Regions from separate parts of the Comamonas sp. Z3 genome, predicted to be linked through region 1. Evidence: riboswitches for the same ligand, from Rfam matches in the RefSeq annotation. Region 1 holds a riboswitch; the other holds the start of a gene.
What was found. A riboswitch is a leader RNA that binds a small molecule or an ion and turns the genes downstream of it on or off. The one in region 1 is predicted to bind cobalamin.

Region 1 (4,208 bases):
CTGGTGTTGCGCGGCACGCCTTGCAGCGGCACGGAGGCCGGCCGGCGCCTGTGCCTGCATGTGGAGCAGGTGGCGCTGCTGGAAAACGATCTGCGCCGCAAGAACCCCGAGCTGGTCCCCGAAGGCCAGACCGCCCTGCCCACGCTGAAGCTGGCAGTCAATGCCGACTCCCTGTCGACCTGGTTCATGGATGCCATGGCGGCTTTCACGCAGGACGGCAACGAGTTGCTGGACATCAGCATCGACGACCAGGACCACACGGCCAAACGCATCAAGGAAGGCGAAGTCATGGCCGCCGTCACGGCCACGGGCTCGGCGATAGCTGGCTGCAACACCTGGCCGCTGGGTCGCATGCGCTATATCGCCGTGGCCAGCCCGGAGTTTGTGCAGCGTCACCTGGCCCAGGCCGAGTCGGACCAGGAGCTGGCCCAGATGCTGGCCAAGGCGCCCATGATGTACTACGGCCGCAAGGACAGCCTGCAGGACCAATGGCTCCATGGTCTGGGGCTGGACGGACGGCGCAACAATGCGCGTCACTTTCTGCCTTCCAACCAGGGCTACACCCGTGCCGTGGAACTGGGCATGGGCTGGGGCATGCACCCGGCCCAGCTGATCACCCCACAGCTGGCCAGTGGCGATCTGATGGAACTGCTCCCTGGCAGGGATCTCCACATCCCCATGTACTGGGCCCATACCCGCAATGCCCAGGCCAGCCTGCGGCGACTGACCGACTGCATCATCCATGCCGCGGCCGCCTGGCTGGAGCCCATGCAGGACTAGCTCAGGCAGCAGCAGTCTTTTTCAGGCCGTAATAGAACACCCATGCAGCCGCCAGATACAGCAAGGGATAAAGCGCCAGATAAGGCGCCAGGTTCAGATAGGCCGACCACCGGTCGGCCGCGAAAAAGCCTGCATGCACCAAGGCCGCAAGCAATGCCCCGCTGCCCGTCAGCAGTCCGGCATAGGCCAGCAAGGTAGTCAGGCGCAAGCCCGGCCTGCCACGCTCGACCAGCCGCAACCGGCCTGAACGCAGCTGCACGGGAATCTGATAGAGGCGAGCGAGTGCCATCAGGAAGACGATGGGCACCAGGATCAGAGGCAGGAAAAACATGTCTCGCGGTGCAATCAGGGGCGATGCTCGGACTCCACATGGCGCGCGGCCGCCCTGGCCTGGGTGAGCATATGAAAGTCCAGAATGCGTGTCGCCATGATGGTCTCCCAGAGGAAGCAGCACAGCGCCAGCACAAAGGCCAGCACCCCCAGCAGGAAGCTGAACACGGCATAGCCGTGGCCGCTGACGCCGTAGGCCTGGCCCACGAACAGCAGCACGATGGTCAGCCCTATGCACATGCCGCACAGCGTCAGCAGCGCGATGGAGACGTTGGCCAGCCGCCCGCGCTCGCGCAGAAAATGCAGCTCCTTGAGGTGGCGGGCGATCAGATCGTGATCGTCCAGCGTGCGCAGGCTTTCCTCCAGCTTGCGGGCGCGATCAATGATGCGGGCCAGCCGCCCCGCTACGGAGCCAATCATGCCGGCCACGGCAGTCAGAAAAAAAACCGGCGCAACAGCGAGCTGAATGCTGTGGGTGACGGTCTGTGCGTCGATAGACCAGATGCTCATGATGTCCTCAGAATCGGGGGCTTTCTCAGCCTCTATTTTGTGCATAAATATCAGCTCAGTTTTGACTGCGGCCACTCAAAAACAGCCGCCGGCGACATTGCAGGCGGCTGCAGCCTGTTTGGGTATCGGATATCGATCACGAGCGGCGTCGCCACAGTGCCTGAACTTGCACCAGCGCCTCGCTGAACGCGGCGCCTACCTTGTGCCGTGCCTCGCTGCCCCAAAGGAATCGCCCTGAACTACCAGACCATATCTGGATGCGCTGCTATATAATTTTTCGTTGAAACAAGTCTCGGCACGCCCGTGCAGCAGGCTTTTTCTCCATGCGACAGGTGCCCGGTGCTTCATCGGGTTAAACGGGAACAAGGTTCAAAGCCTTGGCTGCCCCCGCAACGGTAAGCAGATCAAACCACTTCATGGCTTTTGCGCTTGCAGGAGTCTGTCACTGGTGTTCTACGTGGCCTCTTCGACGAGGTGCGCGGCAACGCCGGGAAGGCGAAGTGACATGCCTCGCGCAATCTGCCAGCCCGGATACCGGCCTGTTGAGCGCTGACCACCCGGACCCAGTTCCGGCAGTCGGCATGTGCAACGAGCGTCTGCGGGGAGCAGCGTGACGGCAACAGGCTGCGAGGCCCGCCCTCCGCCCGATCTCGTCACCGGCACGCAAACCGTCTGCCCTGGCTAATGACAATGAGACACCTTGCACAGGCTTTCGCCTCGCGCTTTGGGCCCGCTGGCGCCATGCCCACCTGGGGCCCCGCCCGGCTGCAGCCATGACCCAGCCGTTGACACAGATGTTCGTCCAGCAACGCCATCAGCTGAAGCTATGGCTGGCCATGTTGACGGCAGTGCTGCTGCTGTCTCTGACTCTGGCCATCACCTTGGGGCCGGTACGGATCGCCCCCGGGCAAGCCTGGCAGATCACGGCTTATGAGCTGGGTCAGCGCCTGGGCCTGGACTGGCCTTCAGGCAGCTGGAGCAGCGCCCAGTACCAGATTGTCTGGCGCGTGCGCCTGCCGCGCGTATTGCTGGCAGCCCTGACCGGCGCAGGCCTTGCGCTGGTGGGCGTGGCCATGCAGGCCATGGTGCGCAACCCGCTGGCCGACCCTTATCTGCTGGGCGTTTCATCCGGTGCGTCGGTCGGGGCCGTAAGCGTGCTGGCCTTCGGCGCACTGGCATTTGCCGGCGAGCTGGCCTTGCCGCTGGGCGCTTTCAGCGGCGCGCTGCTGGCCTGTGTGGCCGTGTACTTCCTGGCCCATGCCAATGGACGATTGCAGGCATCGCGACTCATTCTGGGCGGCGTGGCCATTGCCTACTGCCTGGGCGGCGTCACCAGCCTGATTGTGCTGACGGCCGATCAGCGCGAGCTGGCCAACTCCGTGCTCACCTGGACCCTGGGCAGCCTGGCCGGAACCCGCTGGCAGGAGCTGGGCCTGCCGGCTGCCTTGCTGGCGGCTGGCGTGGCCCTGCTGCTGACACAGGCCCGCTCACTCAATGCATTGCTGGCAGGCGAAGAGACCGCCGCCACGCTGGGAGTGGACACCACCCGCACCAGGCGCTGGCTATTCGTTCTGGTGTCGATGGTGACAGGCGTGCTGGTGGCGCTGACGGGTCCGATCGGCTTTGTCGGTCTCATCGTGCCCCATGTCGCCCGCATGCTGGTCGGCTCCGAGCACCGGCGCGTGCTGCCTGTAGCCGCTCTCACAGGTGCCATCTTCCTGATCTGGGTCGACGTGTTCTCTCGCATCAGCTTTGCCCCCGCCGAAGTACCTGTCGGGGTCATCACCTCGCTGCTGGGCGGCCCCTTCTTTGTATGGATGCTGTGCCGCAAGAGCGTGCGGGAAAAGGGCAATCCGTGAGTTCCGCATCCAGCTCTTCCTGCCTGCTGGAGGCCAGCCGCCTGCATTGGCAGACGGCGGCCGCCTCCATAGTCAAGGACATCAGCCTGCATATCAGGCATGGCGAACTGGTCGGCCTGCTCGGCCCCAACGGCAGCGGCAAGTCCACCCTGCTGCGCATGATCTACCGCATACTCAGGCCTGCCAGCGGTGCGGTCTGCATAGACGGACAGGACGTCTGGCTGCGCAGCGCTCGCGACAATGCCCGCTCCATGGCGGTGCTGACCCAGGAAAACGCCAGCGAGTTTGATCTGCGCGTCTGCGATGTGGTGCTCATGGGTCGCATGCCGCACCAGAGCTCTTTCGCCCGGGATAGCGAGCAGGACTTCCGCATCGTCGCCCAGTCCCTGGCCCAGGTCCGTGCCCAGTCGCTGGCGCAGCGCATGTTCTCCACCCTGTCAGGGGGCGAAAAGCAGCGCGTGCTCATGGCCAGGGCACTGGCCCAGCAGACCAGGCTGCTGGTGCTGGACGAGCCTACCAACCACCTGGACGTACGCCACCAGTTCGAGCTGATGAACCTGATCCGCAGCCTGGGCCTGACCACGCTGGCCGCGCTGCACGAGCTGCCACTGGCCGCCCACTACTGCGACCGTCTGTACCTGCTCAAGGCAGGAGAACTGGTGGCGCAGGGCACGCCGGCCCAGGTGCTGACCGCGCAGGCCATTGCCGAAGTCTACGGTGTGCGTGCCC
Region 2 (4,208 bases), on a different contig from region 1:
GGACGTGCGCAGTTGCACTCCAGCCAGCTCCAGCCAGCCACGGTCATGTAGGATCGCCCAGGGCATATGCATCACGTGGCCCGCAGGAAAATGCAGACCATCGAGCAGGTTGTGCCCCGCAATCAGCACCAGCCCCAGCAGCAGCAATGCCTTGCGTGGCAGCCATACCAGCACCGACAGGGCCAGCATGGAGAGACCGATCGCCCAGATCACCTGCAGAAAGATCTTGGCGGGAGGAAATTGGAAGGTCCAGGCAAAGTTGACGACCGTCACCTCCAGCAGCACCAAGAACAGGCCGCGCCGCCACAAAAAGCCGGATGCGGTGCGCGCCTGAGCAGCCCCGGCATGCCGGCTGGCATACAGATACGCCCCCAGGCCCGTCAAAAACACGAATACCGGCGCACACAAATGGGCCAGCATGCGCGGGAAAAACAGGCCGGGCGGAGTGTCAGCCACGACCATGGGGTCGGGAACCTGCAGATGCAGATAAAAGGTTTCACGGACATGGTCGAGCAACATGAACAGCATGACCAGACCACGCAGCGCATCGATCGATTGCAGACGGCCAGCACTTGCTGATGGAGAAGACAGAGAGGACAAGTTGTTGGCTTTATTGATATCGAATTATCAATATCATAACAATTCATACCCGGTGTCTGGCGCAGACATGCTCGATTTCACCTCCGCTTCCAATGCGCAGGTCGAGGACCCGGTCGACAGCCCGAGCCTTGGACAGCTCTCCCAAGCTTCACATGAGACGCTGCATATGAACGGTCTGCCATAGCGGGTCTTCTTCGCGCTCGATCACCGCAAAGCCCTGTCTTTGCCAGAACTCAAGAGCTCCCTGCAGGAATGGATGGGTGTGCAGATAAAGCACTTGCACCTGCTGGGCCAGAGCATGGTGCATCAGCACATCCAGCATCGCCTGCCCCACGCCTGAGCGCCGGAATTGCGGCGCGACAAACAGGCGCACGACCTCGACCACCTTCTGCGGTCCGAAATCCAGTTGCGCAAATCTGCCGTCATAGTCCCGGCAGGCAATCGTGGCCTGCACGCTTTGGTCAGCATCGAGAGCCGCCAGCATGCAGCCGCTGCCCGACAGATAGGTCTCTTCGAAATGGCGAAGATCCTCGGGAATTTCCAGTGAAGCGATGCGCCCTCCGAACATGGAAACACGTGCGCTTTGCAGAAAGCTGTGAACCTGATGCAATTCACGAACGCGCTGGATGGAAATGTCTTGCAAGCGGGGCATGGAGAGGCAATCCGAGCTCATTCGTCGTCTTGGCTTGGGACTGTTGCTACAAAATCAGCTACATTACCGCAACTTTGGTTTCACAAGAACATGCGTGCGCTGCGGCGAATGCATGAGGGAATCCAGTGGTCAGGCACCTTCGGGGCCGGCCCGTGAAATGGAACTGCCCCCGCAACTGTAGGCAATGAGCCAGCCATCACACAGCCACTGAACATCTGTTTGGGAAGGCGATGAGCCAGCGATGATTTGCCAGTCAGGAGACCTGCCAGAGCACCAACAATTCATTGCCGGCGGGGTGTCCGGGAAGTGAGCATTTCATCGCTCCGCTAACGTGCTGCCACTCAAGGCAAAGTTCAGGCGCGTGTCCTGCTATGTCTTCCAAGGTGCTTTTCGCCGCTTCTGGAAAGATATTCCGATGCTGCTTCGAAGCCTTGCCAGCACTGCCCTGCTCGCTACCGCATTTTCCGCTCATGCAACCGACTTTCCTGTGCAACTGCAAAACTGCGGCTACACCCTCACTCTCGACAAGGCGCCCACCTCGGTGGTCACCATAGGTCAGGCAGGCACTGAAATGCTTTATGCCCTCGGCCTGGGCGACAAGGTTGTCGGAACAGCGCTCTGGTTCAACCCGGTACAGCCCCGCTTCAAGGCTGTCAACGACAAGGTGCCACGCCTGTCCGACAACATTCCCAGCTTCGAGTCGGTCCTCGGCAAGCGCCCCGCCTTGGTGGTTTCGCAGTTTGAATGGATGGTGGGCAAGGATGGCGTGGTGGGCACGCGCGAGCAATTCCATGATCTGCGCATCGCCACCTATGCCATGCCTGCCGACTGCGAAGGCAAGAACAATCTTGTGGGATCGGACGGCACGCGTACTGCCAGCTACGACGTGAAAGCCCTGTACAAAGGCATTCGCCAGCTGGCCCAGGCTTTTGATGTCGAGGCCCGCGGCGAAAGCCTGGTCAAAGCGCTGAGCGATCGCCAGACCCAGGCCGTGGCCAAGGTCAAATCCTCCGGGCTCCAGAACCTGTCTGCCGCACTGTGGTTCTCCAGCGCAGACCTGGCCGCCGACCCCTATATGGCCGGCAAGAACGGCGTGGCCGGCTACATGATGCAAGCTCTGGGCTTGCGCAACGTCATCACATCCGCAGAGGAGTGGCCGACCGTGGGCTGGGAGACGATTGCCAGGGCCAATCCCTCGATTTTGATCGTTGCCCGCATGGACCGTCGCCGCTTCCCCGCAGACGACTACCAGAAAAAGCTGGACTTCCTCAAGAAGGATCCCGTCACCCAGCACATGGATGCCGTCAAGAACGGCCGCATCGTGATCGTCGACGCCGATGCCCTGCAGGGATCCATCCGCCAGGTGGACGGCATGGAGCAGATTGCCAATGCGGTGCTGACGATCGAAGGCCTCTCCAAATAAGCCAGGCATCAACGAAGTCCGCATGCCGGCGCACCTTGCCCCGGCCGCTGAGCCATGAATACCTACACGCCGAGCCTTTCCAGACCGCATCTACCGGCCGGCCGGTTGCTGCGCGCCGCCCTGCTCGGGGCCGCAGCAGCGGCCTTGCTGCTGCTGGCCGTCGTGTCCGGCATAGCGATTGGCGAGACCGATATCTCCGCCCGCATCGTATACGAGGTGCTCGCAAATCAAATGCTGGGCACCAGCTACGTCATAGACCCCATCAATGCGGGCATTGTCTGGAATTACCGCCTGAGCAGAGCCCTGGTCGCAGCCAGCTGCGGGGCCGGGCTGGCCGTCTGCGGCGTTGTTCTGCAGTCCCTGCTGCGCAATGCCTTGGCCGAGCCCTACCTGCTGGGCATTTCAGCAGGCGCTTCCACGGGGGCCGTGCTGGTTTCGGTCGCCGGCCTGGGTGCGGGCTTGGTATCGATGAGCACCGGGGCTTTCCTCGGAGCGGTTTGCGCATTTGCCCTGGTGGCCTTGCTGGCCCATGCCGCTGGCAATGGCGGCCTGCGTAACGGCGGGCAAATCGTGCTGGCCGGCATTGCCGGCTCGCAGCTGTTCAATGCGCTGACCTCGTTAATCATCACCAAGTCCGGCAGTGCCGAGCAGGCGCGCGGCATCATGTTCTGGCTGCTCGGCAACCTGAGCGGCGTGCGCTGGCCCGATACGGTTTTGACGGCATCGGTGACTATGGCAGGAGTGCTGGTGTGTCTGATGCATGCCCGCTCTCTGGACGCGTTCACCTTCGGCAGCGAATCGGCCGCCGCGCTGGGAGTGCCCGTGCGCCGCGTGCAGCTGACCCTGCTGCTGGCAGCTGCCTTGATGACAGCCGTCATGGTTTCCGTGGTCGGAGCGATTGGCTTCGTGGGCTTGGTGATTCCTCATGCGGCCCGTCTGCTGGTTGGCGTGCGCCATGGGCGCCTGATCCCGGCCAGCGCCTTGATCGGAGCCATCTTCCTGATTGCCGCCGATGTGGTTTCACGCACCCTGATCAACGGACAGGTTCTGCCCATTGGCGTCATCACCGCCCTGGTCGGCGCGCCGGTGTTTGCCGGCATTTTGCTCAGAGGCCGAAGAGGTCATGCATGACGCCTGACCCCCTCGCCAAGCCGGACATTGTCGCGCTTGAAGCATGCGATATCAGCTGGAAGGCGCGTGGCACAGCCATTGTCCAGCAGGTCTGCCTGCAAGTGCAGCCGGGTGAAATGCTGGGACTCATAGGGCCGAACGGCTCGGGTAAATCCAGCCTGCTGCGACTGCTATCCGGTGTGCTCAAGCCCAGCTCGGGCGAGGTGCTGCTGGGGGGACAGGCACTGCGGCGCCTGCCAAGGCGTGCCGTGGCGCGCCGGCTGGCCTTGGTGGCGCAGGACGCCGACACCCTCGATGCCATCACCGTGGCCGAGGCCGTGGAGCTCGGGCGAACGCCCTGGCTGTCCGCGTTGGCTCCTTTGTCGACCTCCGACCAGAACATCGTCAAAGATGCGCTGCGCG

Region 2: linked by a shared signal. The riboswitch ahead of FSY59_RS26835 (ABC transporter substrate-binding protein) and the one ahead of FSY59_RS04350 (iron ABC transporter permease) in region 1 are both predicted to bind cobalamin.

Annotation. Positions count from the first base shown of each region.
Region 1 covers NZ_VOQU01000001.1:926,912-931,119, reverse strand. Annotated here, with positions in the region: gene FSY59_RS04365 (HTH-type transcriptional regulator ArgP) at 1-780, shown strand, start outside; gene FSY59_RS04360 (hypothetical protein) at 782-1,111, opposite strand; gene FSY59_RS04355 (DUF2721 domain-containing protein) at 1,126-1,620, opposite strand; cobalamin riboswitch at 1,934-2,178, shown strand; gene FSY59_RS04350 (iron ABC transporter permease) at 2,415-3,479, shown strand; gene FSY59_RS04345 (ABC transporter ATP-binding protein) at 3,476-4,208, shown strand, end outside.
Region 2 covers NZ_VOQU01000013.1:13,598-17,805, reverse strand. Annotated here, with positions in the region: gene FSY59_RS26845 (DUF1624 domain-containing protein) at 1-600, opposite strand, end outside; gene FSY59_RS26840 (GNAT family N-acetyltransferase) at 749-1,252, opposite strand; cobalamin riboswitch at 1,311-1,537, shown strand; gene FSY59_RS26835 (ABC transporter substrate-binding protein) at 1,740-2,675, shown strand; gene FSY59_RS26830 (iron ABC transporter permease) at 2,730-3,806, shown strand; gene FSY59_RS26825 (ABC transporter ATP-binding protein) at 3,803-4,208, shown strand, end outside.